Regions from separate parts of the Shewanella sp. 10N.7 genome, predicted to be linked through region 1. Evidence: predicted binding sites of a transcription regulator. Region 1 holds the regulator's gene; each other region holds the start of a gene.

Region 1 (4,311 bases):
CATTCAGTTGTAATAAATTACGCCCGTGACTACCTAAAATTTTCATTGCTTGATAAAGGTAGAGTTCATCAGCAAGCTTTGCATCTAACACGCTACCCGCAAGGGATGCGCCTGATTCAATCAAAACTGAGTTGCATTGTTTACCTAAGTAAGTAAATAACGCATGTAAATCAACGCGTCCATCTTCATTTGCGGCAATAGTGATACAACTAACATGATTGTTAAATTTTTCTCTTGCTTCTGCGGCATAGTCGACACAAGAAACCAACAGGATAGGCGATGGGATATCAAATAATTTGAATTCACTTGTTAGCCTTGCGCGGCTATCTAAAATCACCCTAAGAGGTTGTTGTAGATCTGCGGCCGAAACTGAGTTTTTCAAGCTGCCAAGTTGTTCATAACGCACATTCAATGAGGGGTCATCAGCCAATACCGTTTCAACGCCTGTCACTAAGGCACAATGACGAGCGCGAAGCTTTTGAACATCAGCGCGCGCATCAGGTCCAGTGATCCATTTGGAAACACCATTTGAAAGCGCTGTTTTGCCATCAATACTGGCTGCCAGTTTAATCGTAACTCTAGGCAGACCCGTGGTCATTTTCTTGGTGAAGCCTAAGTTTAATAGCTTAGCTTGCTCAGTTAGCAAACCTATGTCGACTTGAATGCCCGCTTCTTTTAATAAACGGATTCCATTGCCAGCCACTTGTGGGTTCGCATCCACTTCAGCAATCACAACCCGTTTAACCCCTGCCTCGATTAAGGCTAAAGCACAGGGCGGCGTTCGGCCATAATGACTGCACGGTTCAAGGGTGACATAAGCAGTAGCCGATGATAGTTTTGTTTGATTTTGCTTCGTCTGTACATCTTGAAGCGCATGAATTTCAGCATGTGGGCCACCCGCTTTAATATGGTACCCCTGACCAATAATGTGATCGTTTACAGCAATGACACAGCCAACATTTGGATTTGGACGCGTGGTATAGCGCCCTTTCTCTGCCAATGAAATGGCAAGGCTCATCATTTCAACATCAACTACTGACCACTGAGACATAGACACCTACTTGAAATAGCCGCAGCAAATGGCCTCTGCGGTATAAAAAATGGAAACAGGAATTACTTTTGTAATTTAGCGATGGCTTCGCCAAACTGTGAAACGTCTTCAAAGGCGCGATAAACAGACGCAAAACGTATGTACGCTACTTTATCTAATACCATCAATTGTTCCATCATCAGGTTGCCAATCATTGCAGAGTCAATCTCGCGCTCACCTGTACCACGTAAGGTCGATTTAATCTTAGAAAGTGCTTGTTCAATTTGATCAATCGATACCGGACGTTTTTCAACCGCACGCAGCATACCGCCACGTAGCTTATCTTCATCAAACGGTTGACGGGTGCCATCTTGTTTAATGACCCGTGGCATGACTAATTCTGCACCTTCAAAGGTGGTAAAGCGTTCATGGCACAATGTACATTCCCGACGACGACGGACTTGATGGCCATCAGCCACAAGACGAGAATCAATCACTTTGGTATCTGTCGCGCTACAAAATGGGCAATGCATATTCGCTCCTGAAATAAAAATAAAATGGCCGTAAGCACAAAGTACTTACAGCCATTAAAGTTTATCCTATTTACTTTATAAGGTTAACCTTATCATTAAGATTATCCTACTTAGTTCATATGGATGATATGTCTAAGCTGATGTTGAAATGCTCGCTAATATTATTTAACAACATACAAGCATCTTTGCTAGACAAAAATGCAGCAGTACTCCTGTTAACAGCACTGCCTGTAAACAGTATTACCCGTAAACAGGATACTTAGCACATAACTCAAGCACTTGGTTTTTAACGCGCTCGATTGTACCTTCATTAGTGATGTCATCTAACACATCACACATCCAGTTAGTCAGCTCAATAGACTCAGTTTCAGTAAAACCACGACGGGTGATTGCTGGAGAACCAATACGTAAACCAGAAGTAACAAATGGTGAACGTGGATCATTTGGTACTGAGTTTTTGTTAACTGTGATGTTAGCTTTACCTAGTGCAGCATCGGCATCTTTACCTGTCATATCTTTGCTGATTAGATCTAGCAAAAATAAGTGGTTGTCTGTACCACCAGAAACAACATCATAACCACGCTCAATGAAGGTTTTTGCCATCACTTTTGCATTCGCAACAACTTGCTCTTGGTAAGTGGTGAACTCAGGATCTAGTGCCTCTTTAAATGCAACCGCTTTAGCAGCAATAACGTGCATTAAAGGACCACCTTGACCACCTGGGAATACTGCCGAATTTAACTTTTTGTAAATGTCTTCATCATTCACAGCAGAAAGGATCAAACCACCACGAGGACCAGCAAGCGTTTTATGAGTTGTCGTTGTAACAACATGAGCGTGTGGCAGTGGATTCGGGTAGATACCTGCAGCAACAAGACCTGCAACGTGCGCCATATCGACAAATAAGTAAGCACCGACTTTGTCAGCGATTTCGCGGAATTTACCCCAATCGATAATCCCTGAGTAAGCAGAAAAACCAGCAATGATCATTTTTGGTTTATGTTCAACGGCTAAACGTTCAACTTCAGCGTAATCAATCTTACCTGTGGTTTCATCGATACCGTACTGAACAGCATTATATAACTTGCCAGAAAAGCTAACGTGAGAACCATGAGTCAAGTGACCACCATGGGCTAAACTCATACCTAAAACAGTATCACCGCCTTGAAGCAGTGCCATGAAAACAGCTGAGTTTGCTTGAGAACCAGAATGTGGTTGTACGTTAGCGTATGTAGCGCCGAATAATTCTTTTGCACGAGAAATAGCTAACTCTTCTGCAATATCCACATGCTCACAACCACCGTAATAACGCTTACCAGGGTAACCTTCTGCATACTTGTTAGTTAGCTGCGAACCTTGAGCTTCAAGAACACGTGGGCTGGTATAGTTTTCTGATGCGATTAATTCAATGTGCTCTTCTTGGCGACGAGTCTCATCTTCAATTGCTGCAAATAGTTGTGGATCATAATCTGCGATATTCATAGCTTTCTTTAGCATTGCTCACTCCAGCTGTTAATTCTTATAGTAGGGTTGCGCGGTATGATACAGCGCAATTGATCACAATCCCAGCATTTGAAACATGAAATTACTTGCAATTCATTATGAGTACCATTTGCCATCTAGAAATTTTCAGCTGCAGCAGCTTTCAGTAATTGTATTTCATAGAAAAATCCAAATTAACTCTTAGTTTCATAACCTTGTGACAATTTTAAGAAAACTCTTTTCTAAAAAATTAATCAGCAAAATATTTAAGCTCTACAGCTCCATTTATCACAAAAACTAGATAGTCTAGTCTATGATACAGGCAATGATTTATCGGCTAGTATTGATAAGTAAAGTGAATGCTACTGCGACTTTCTGTTTCATCATTTCGATTGGCAATGGCCAAGTTTTCAATTCCGGTTAATGTGCCACTTCGATCGATACGTTCATGGTGAATACTGATACTCATAGTATTCGTTAAAGGAACATCGAGATAAACTTCATACCTATCACGTGCATCTTTAAAATCTAGGTCACTGACGTTTGGATTCCAATCACTGCTTCGATTAAACTCATTATCATCTATAGAGTCCCAGCGTTGACTTTGAAACTTAACCCCGAGCAACAATTCTTTATAATTCGCCTCTAGTGCTAATTTGGCTGTATGGCCTAAAGCATATCCATAGCCACCTTCCCAAAGCACCGATTTCGCCCCCCAAAAATGGCCTCCATTTTGGCGATAATCTTTTGTTGCAAAGGGTTTCACCATACTAAAATCACCAAACAGGTCGCCTCTGATACTTATCGAAACATCATCAACAAACCATTGCGTTCCAGCAGATAAACCAATCACATTGATTGCAGCGTAAAAATCTTCCTCTTCATCTTGACCCAGACTGCTATATTCCAGCCCCATGGATGGGCCAATAAACCAAGTCTTGCGTCTATTTTCAGAATCTAATATGGTATTAACATCGCTCGTCCAGCCACCTAAAAAAATCGAAGAATCCATTTGCCAATCTTCAATTCCTTCGTTAGAAATCCCCAGTTCCATGTTTAAATCGACCTGACTAGGTGTCGCAGATAAAGCATCATATTTACCTTGAACGCTATCAACACTCGCCTCTAATCCCAATATTAAAGAAGTAGTAGAAATATCAGCCTGCTTTTTGCTGGAGTACATTGCACCTGTATAGATGTTGAACATATCCTTGGCGTATGTTCGATTAAACCGTTGTGGGTTATCATAACCAAACCAACCTTTAA
Region 2 (4,311 bases), on a different contig from region 1:
CAAAACCTAAATCAAGCATGCGATCGGCTTCATCAAGAATTAGCAATTCTAGTCCATTAAGGTACAGGTGACGTTGTGCTAGATGATCTGCAATACGACCAGGCGTTGCCACAATAAAATGTGGGTCACGAGATAATGACTTTGCTTGATCGTTAAAGTTTTCGCCGCCTAAAATGCTTACCGCTTTATATTGGGTGTTGGCGACTAATAAACGCAGTTGACCATAAACTTGTTGGGCAAGTTCTCGAGTCGGCAGTAAAATGAGCACACGCGGATCTTTTTTAGATAAGGCCTTTGTTGATATTACGCGCTGCAAAGCAGGTAATAAAAATGCCAGGGTTTTACCTGAACCGGTTTTTGAAGATGCCATTAAATCTTTACCCGCTAGGGCAATCGGCAGGGCTTGCTGCTGAATTTCAGTTGGCTCAGAAATGCCCATATGCTTTAGACTTTCAAGTAAGCGTTTGTCTAAAGAAAAATCGGTAAATAACAAAGGTAAATCCCCTAAAAAATGATAGCCAGATATTATAACGTGTAAGCCTGAGATAGCCAACAGCTTAAGCCTCAGTTATGCTGAGTATTAGCATTTTAATTTCAATGTATTTTTAAGGATGTAAACAAACATGTCAGATGTACCCAAGGATCCGCCTAACACTAAACAATTACGAATTGGTGTAGCGTTAGGTAGTGGTGCGGCTAAAGGTTGGGCCCACATTGGGGTATTAAAAGAACTTGCTGAAATGGGTGTGCATCCAGATAAAGTGGCCGGTTGTTCAGTAGGGGCATTGGTCGGTGCTGCGTACGCCAATGATCATCTCGATGAGTTAGAAGGTTGGGTTCGAGGTTTTTCAAGCTGGGATGTACTTGGTCTAATGGATTTAAGCTGGCGTAAAGGCGGTTTAATTAGTGGTGAGAAGGTGTTTGATGTTTTGGCTGGTCGTATTGGTGAGCTAAGTATTGAGCAACTGAAAAAACCTTTTTCGGCGGTAGCGACTGATTTATATTCAGGTCAAGAAATTTGGTTTAAAGAAGGTGATTTACGCCATGCTGTCAGAGCTTCTTGCTCAATGCCAGGATTTTTACCGCCAGTGCAATTACAAGATCGCTGGTTAGTTGATGGTGCTGTGGTGAATCCTGTTCCTGTATCAATGTGCCGTGCAATGGATGTTGATGTGGTGATTGCCGTTGATTTAAATGGTCACCGCCGTAATAGCATGCACATGTTGCCACAGCAGATGAAAAGCCGAGCTCCGACTGCACTAGAAAAGCAGCAGCAAGAAGGCGCTGAACAAGAGTCCGCTTTTATGGATATTTTAGGTAAGGGTAAAGAGTACATCGCAGGTTTGTCTGAAAAGTTTTCTATGTCGACTAAATCACATCCTGGGATGATTGCTGTGATGTCTCAGTCAATGGACATTTTAGAACAACGCCATAAACGCGCACGGTTAATGGGGGATCCCCCCGATGTGTGTTTAGTGCCACAGTTAGCAGATATCGGTACGATGGAGTTTCACCGTGCAGCTGAAGCGATAGAAGCTGGCAGACAATCTGTTCGTCAAACTGCGCATTTAATCAACTCTGCATTAGGCCGATAACGGTTTTCAATTCTATGGTCAAGCTTTGTCTGTCTAAACAGTGCAGAGCTTGGCAGTAATATTTTTCATTTCTCACCTCGTAAGTAAATATGATCTAGATCATAGATTTCTAGTCTCCATTATTGCTTAATACACCATATCTAGTGTTTATTGGTTTTTTGTTGTGGATATATAGTGTTTATATCCTGTGCATAAATGGAGTGAAAGTAATGCCTGTAGTAATTAAAAGGGACGGTTGTCGGACTTTATTTGATGAGTCTAGAATTAAGGATGCCATTGTTGCTGCGATGGAAACTGCTACAGGTAGTGCTGATAGTGATTACGCTGAAACTGTTGCTTGTGTGATTAGAGATCAAGTCTCAGACAAGCAAGAAGTTGACATTCACCACCTACAAGGTCTGGTAGAAAACTTATTAATGGAAGGGCCTCACAAAGAAGTGGCTCGTCATTATATTGAGTATCGCCATGATCGCGATATTTGTCGTGAAGCAAAAAGTAAACTTAACTGCGAAATTCGTGGTTTAGTTGAACAAAGCGACAGCTCTATTCTAAATGAAAATGCCAATAAAGACGCGAAAGTGATTCCAACACAACGTGACTTATTAGCCGGTATTGTGGCTAAGCATTATGCTAAATCGCACCTATTACCAAAAGATATTGTGGCTGCTCATGAATCAGGCCAACTGCATTACCATGATTTAGATTACGCACCTTTTTTCCCAATGTTTAACTGCATGCTGATTGATTTAGCGGGCATGATGACCCATGGCTTTAAAATGGGTAATGCTGAGATTGATACACCAAAATCAATTTCAACAGCGACCGCTGTGACAGCGCAAATTATTGCTCAAGTGGCTAGCCACATCTATGGCGGCACCACGATTAACCGAATTGACGAAGTGTTAGCTGAGTTTGTGCAAAAAAGTTACCAAAAGCAATTAGTGATTGGTAAAGAGTGGGGCGTAAGCGATGTTGAAGCTTTTGCCATGGCGCAAACTGAAAAAGAATGTCATGACGCATTCCAGTCTTTAGAGTATGAAGTGAACACATTGCATACTGCAAATGGTCAAACGCCATTCGTAACTTTTGGGTTTGGTTTAGGCACAAGCTGGGAATCACGTTTAATTCAAAAGTCGATTCTTACTGTGCGTATGGCAGGTTTAGGTAAAAACCGTAAAACTGCTGTATTCCCTAAGCTTGTGTTCGCTATTCGTGATGGTGTTAACCACAAAGCGACTGATAGTAATTACGATGTGAAAAAACTGGCCTTAGAATGCGCAACAATGCGCATGTATCCAGACATTCTTAACTACGAACAAGTTGAGCGTGTTACGGGTTCATTCAAAACTCCTATGGGTTGTCGTTCTTTCTTAGGCACTTACGAAGAAAATGGCGAGCTTATCCATGAAGGCCGTAACAACTTAGGCGTGGTTAGTCTTAACCTACCAAGAATTGCCATAGAAGCTAAAGGCGATGAAAAAGCATTCTTCGCCTTACTTGATGAAAGAATGATATTGGCTCGTAAAGCATTAGATACCCGCATTGCTCGTCTTGTCGGCGTTAAAGCACGTGTTGCGCCAATTCTTTATATGGAAGGTGCTTGTGGTGTTCGCTTAAAAGCGGATGATGATATTTCTGAAATTTTCAAAAATGGCCGTGCGTCTATTTCATTAGGCTACATCGGTCTTCATGAAACGATTAATGCATTATATGGCACAGAAGAGCATGTATTCGACAGTGAGCTTTTACGCACTAAAGCTGTTGAAATTATCAATGTGATGAAGCGTGCTACAGAATCATGGAAAGCTGAAACAGGTTATGGCTTTAGCTTATACAGTACACCAAGTGAGAACTTGTGTAGCCGTTTCTGTCAGTTAGATGCAAAACAGTTTGGTGTGGTTGAAGGTGTGACTGATAAAGGTTATTACACCAATAGCTTCCACTTAGATGTTGAAAAGAAAGTTAACCCATACGATAAAATTGATTTTGAATTACCGTACCCAGAAATCACTAACGGTGGCTTTATTTGTTACGGTGAGTTCCCTAACATGCAACACAACATTGAAGCATTAGAGAACGTTTGGGATTACAGCTATAGCCGTGTGCCATATTACGGCACTAACACACCGATTGATGAGTGTTATGACTGTGGTTTTGTAGGCGAGTTTAACTGTACTAGTAAAGGGTTTGTGTGTCCTAAATGTGGCAACCATGAACCAAGCCGTGTATCTGTAACACGTCGTGTATGTGGTTATTTAGGTAGTCCAGATGCAAGACCGTTTAACTATGGTAAGCAAGAAGAAGTGAAGCGCCGCGTTAAGCATATCTAGTCGCGTCATTGAGTTAACATAGAATCAAATAAGGCGCTGATTAGCGCCTTATTTATTTGAAAGGTAAGTGTTATGAATTTTCATCAGTATTATCCAGTCGATGTGATAAACGGTCCCGGAACGCGCTGCACTTTGTTTGTATCGGGTTGCGAACATCAATGTCGCGGTTGTTATAACCAATCGACTTGGGATCCGCGTTCAGGTCATGAAGTGGATAAGCCAATGGAAGATCAAATCATTGCTGATTTAAATGACACTAGAATCAAACGTCGTGGCTTATCTTTATCAGGCGGCGACCCATTATTCCCTGCAAACTTAACCGCTATCTTGTCTTTGGTTAAACGAGTTAAAGCTGAATGCCCTGATAAAGATATTTGGCTATGGAG
Region 3 (4,311 bases), on a different contig from region 1:
TTTTACTCATTGATAAAGTGTCGATTACGTATCTAAGGGATGTATGAATTCGATTAAAGCAGTGTTGTTTGATTTAGATGGTACTCTTGCTGATACCGCCCCAGATTTGATTCATGCATTAAATTTAAGCCTACAAGAACGCGGCATTGAGTCTAAAAGCGTTGATGAATTACGTTACTCAGCTTCTCATGGAAGTTTGGCACTGGTTAAAGCCGGAGTGCCACACCTTGATGAAGCATCTCAAATTGAAATTCAACAATCCTTATTGGCCTACTACAAACTAGTCAATGGTGAGAAAGCGAAATTATTTCAAGGATTCGAAGCCTTCCTAACTTTATTGGATAGTCATAATATCCCATTTGGGATCGTCACTAATAAGCAAGCTAAGTTTACTCGCCCTCTAGTCTGTGCTTTAGGGCTGACTAAAAGGGCAAAAACGGTAATTAGCGGTGACTCAACTCAATATCCAAAACCACATACTGCGCCAATGCTATTAGCCGCTCAACAAATTGACTGTCTACCAGAGCAGATCTTATACCTTGGTGACGCTGAGCGTGACTTAGTCGCGGCAGAAAAAGCAGGTATGATTGGTGGGACGGCATTGTGGGGGTATTTGTCTGAATCTGATACACCGTCACACTGGCCAAGCCAACTTGAATTCGAATCAGTTCATGCGCTCCAGCAATACTTTCTAAATACTGTTCTCTAAACACTGTGCTCTAAAAACTGTTATCTAAACACTCTTCTCTAAGTACTGGGGCATTTTCATTCGTTTACCGTACTTTAAGACTAATTTTGACAGTGTTTTAATGGATTAAATAATATCAGTTTGGCTTAGCAAAACCTTTCTATATAGATCAAACTATTTTTTCAACAAAACAATCGATCGCTGAATATTGTAGCGATCAAACCGAACTCGTTCTTCGTTCAAAATTTAACCTAGCCTAATTATTCAAAGCGTAATTTGCGTTAGCAGGTTAGCTTTTACTAACTTGTTTCACTATACATAAGATATCCACAAGTTATTCAGTAAAATCTTGCTTGCAAAAGTACGCCAACCTCACTATCTTGTATGTATCAAATTTAAAAACACCATATCTTGTGTATGACATCACCACGAGACACTAGCTTAAAAAGCTCAGTATCTCGCTGTATCACTAGTATTTTTGTAAATTTAATGTTGTAAATGCTTTTGGATGATCGACTTACAAGGGAACGTAATGTGATTTATTGGCGATCGTAAGCAGTACGGTTAAACAAGATCCAAATAATAAATTACACCAATAAATATAGAACCAAGGTCTCTTTTTAATGAACAGCAATATGACAGTCACTAAACGTAGTGGCGAGCGCGAAACAATCGATTTAGACAAAATTCATCGCGTTATCGAATGGGCAGCAAAAGGACTGAATAACGTATCAGTCTCTGAAGTAGAATTACGATCACACCTGCAGTTTTTTGATGGTATTCCAACTGAAGCTATTCATGAAACTATTATTAAAGCCGCTGCGGATTTAATTTCTCCAGAATCGCCAGATTATCAATTTCTTGCTGCACGCTTAGCTGTTTTCCATCTTCGTAAAAAAGCCTTTGGCCAATTTGAGCCTCCAAAGTTAGTCGACCAAGTTAACCGTTTAGTAGAAATCGGTAAATACGATAAGCACATCGTTGAAGACTACACAGCTGAAGAATTAACCATTCTTGACGGCTATATGGATCATTGGCGTGATATGAACTTTTCATATGCTGCAGTTAAGCAGTTAGAAGGTAAGTATCTAGTACAAAACCGTGTGACTAACGAAATATACGAGAGTGCCCAGTTCCTTTATATTTTGGTCGCTGCATGTTTATTCGCTAAGTATCCAAAAGAAACCCGCCTTGACTACATCAAGCGCTTTTATGATGCGGTTTCTACTTTTAAGATTTCATTACCTACGCCGATTATGGCTGGTGTACGTACGCCGACTCGTCAGTTCAGCTCTTGTGTATTAATTGAATGTGATGACAGCTTAGATTCAATCAATGCTACAGCCTCTTCAATCGTTAAATACGTTAGCCAACGTGCTGGTATTGGTATTAACGCTGGGCGTATTCGTGCATTAGGAAGCCCAATTCGTGGTGGAGAAGCATTCCACACCGGTTGCTTACCATTTTACAAATATTTCCAAACAGCCGTTAAGTCATGTTCACAGGGCGGTGTTCGCGGCGGTGCAGCAACCTTGTTCTATCCAATTTGGCATCTAGAAGTTGAATCTCTGCTGGTACTGAAAAATAACCGTGGTGTTGACGATAACCGTGTTCGTCACCTTGATTATGGTGTGCAATTAAACAAACTGATGTATCAGCGTTTAATTAAGTCACAAAACATCAGCTTATTCAGCCCATCTGATGTGCCTGGTTTGTACGATGCATTCTTTGCTGACCAAGTTGAGTTTGAACGCCTTTATTTGCAGTATGAAGCTGACACTAGCATTCGTCGTAAAGAGATTAAAGCGGTTGAATTATTTTCACTAATGATGCAAGAACGTGCTTCCACTGGCCGTATCTACATTCAAAATGTTGACCATTGTAATACGCACAGCCCATTCGATCCGAAAGTTGCACCAATCAAACAATCTAACCTTTGTTTAGAAATTGCCTTGCCAACTAAGCCAATGAAAAACATTGAAGATCCAAATGGTGAAATTGCCCTTTGTACTCTTTCAGCGCTAAACCTTGGTGCAATCAATGATTTATCAGAGCTAGAGCCTTTAGCTGATTTAGCCGTTCGTGCTTTGGATAACTTACTCGATTACCAAGATTACCCAATTATCTCTGCGCAACTTGGTTCAATGAATCGTCGTACGCTAGGTATAGGTGTAATTAACTTTGCAAATTACTTAGCAAAGAATGGCATGAAATATTCTGATGGCTCAGGTAACAACTTGACTCACAAAACCTTTGAAGCAATTCAATTCTACTTATTGAAAGCGTCAATGAACTTAGCCAAAGAGCAAGGTGCATGTCCGTTATTTAACGAAACGACTTATGCAGAAGGTATCTTGCCAATTGATACTTACAAACGTGACTTAGACAAAATCTGTGATGAACCATTACACATGGATTGGGAAGGATTACGTAGCGACATTAAAGAGTACGGTTTACGTAACTCAACGTTGTCAGCATTGATGCCTTCAGAAACCTCTTCGCAGATTTCTAACGCGACCAACGGTATTGAACCACCACGTGGATTAATCAGCGTTAAAGCAAGTAAAGACGGTCAGTTAAAGCAAGTAGTACCAGATTTTGATGAGCTTAAGCATCAGTACGAATTGCTTTGGAATATGCCGAACAATAACGGTTATTTAGAATTAGTCGGGATTATGCAGAAGTTTATCGACCAAGCAATTTCCGCCAACACTAACTACGACCCTACTCGCTTTGACGGTCAAAAAGTTCCAATGCAAACCTTGCTTAAAGATTTGCTAACAGCCTACAAGTTAGGGGTAAAAACCCTTTACTATCACAACACTCGTGATGGTGCATCAGACAACTTAGACGACATTACTGTAGTCGAAAAAGAAGATGACGATTGTGCCGGCGGCGCTTGTAAAATTTAATCAATAATTAGCATATAATTGCGGGGGCTTTCCCCGCTTTTTTGGGATATATAAATGGCTTACTCAACTTTTTGTCAAACACCGAACAATCCAATGAACGAACCAATGTTCATGGGCCAATCAGTTAATGTTGCGCGTTACGATCAACAAAAATATGAAGTTTTTGAAAAGTTAATTGAAAAGCAATTATCTTTTTTCTGGCGCCCAGAAGAAGTAGATGTAAGTAAAGATAAAATCGATTATCAAAGTTTGCCTGAGCATGAAAAGCACATTTTCATCTCAAACCTTAAATACCAAACGTTACTTGATTCTATTCAAGGCCGTTCACCAAACGTTGCCCTTTTGCCGTTAGTGTCGTTACCTGAATTAGAAACTTGGATTGAAACTTGGTCATTCTCAGAAACCATTCACTCACGTTCGTATACCCATATTATTCGTAACATCGTTAACGATCCTTCGGTTGTATTTGACGATATCGTTGTGAACGAAGAAATTCTGAAACGTGCTGGTGATATTGCTCAGTACTATGATGACCTCATTGAGTTAACTCAAGTATTCAATCTGCATGGTGAAGGCACGCACACGATTAATGGTAAAGAGATAGCTGTTAGCTCTCGTATCCTTAAAAAATCACTTTACCTGTGCATGATGTCAGTCAACGCTTTAGAAGCGATTCGTTTCTATGTCAGTTTTGCCTGTTCATTTGCTTTC

The links. Region 1 encodes NrdR, which represses ribonucleotide reductase genes. Its sites were predicted from a motif close to AAACACNANATNTNGTGTTT; they were not measured.
Region 2: a site for NrdR is predicted at 1,725-1,744, ahead of nrdD (anaerobic ribonucleoside-triphosphate reductase). Genes of this name have one in related genera too.
Region 3: a site for NrdR is predicted at 1,088-1,107, ahead of nrdA (class 1a ribonucleoside-diphosphate reductase subunit alpha). Genes of this name have one in related genera too.

What each region holds. Positions count from the first base shown of each region.
Region 1 is NZ_JAJGZS010000007.1:35,227-39,537, forward strand. Features, by position in the region: gene ribD (bifunctional diaminohydroxyphosphoribosylaminopyrimidine deaminase/5-amino-6-(5-phosphoribosylamino)uracil reductase RibD) at 1-1,057, opposite strand, end outside; gene nrdR (transcriptional regulator NrdR) at 1,114-1,563, opposite strand; gene glyA (serine hydroxymethyltransferase) at 1,804-3,060, opposite strand; gene LMH66_RS06050 (DUF3943 domain-containing protein) at 3,383-4,311, opposite strand, start outside.
Region 2 is NZ_JAJGZS010000006.1:68,608-72,918, reverse strand. Features, by position in the region: gene LMH66_RS05495 (DEAD/DEAH box helicase) at 1-493, opposite strand, end outside; gene rssA (patatin-like phospholipase RssA) at 624-1,595, shown strand; gene nrdD (anaerobic ribonucleoside-triphosphate reductase) at 1,805-3,925, shown strand; gene nrdG (anaerobic ribonucleoside-triphosphate reductase-activating protein) at 3,998-4,311, shown strand, end outside.
Region 3 is NZ_JAJGZS010000005.1:65,513-69,823, forward strand. Features, by position in the region: gene LMH66_RS04715 (HAD family hydrolase) at 44-709, shown strand; gene nrdA (class 1a ribonucleoside-diphosphate reductase subunit alpha) at 1,312-3,600, shown strand; gene nrdB (class Ia ribonucleoside-diphosphate reductase subunit beta) at 3,655-4,311, shown strand, end outside.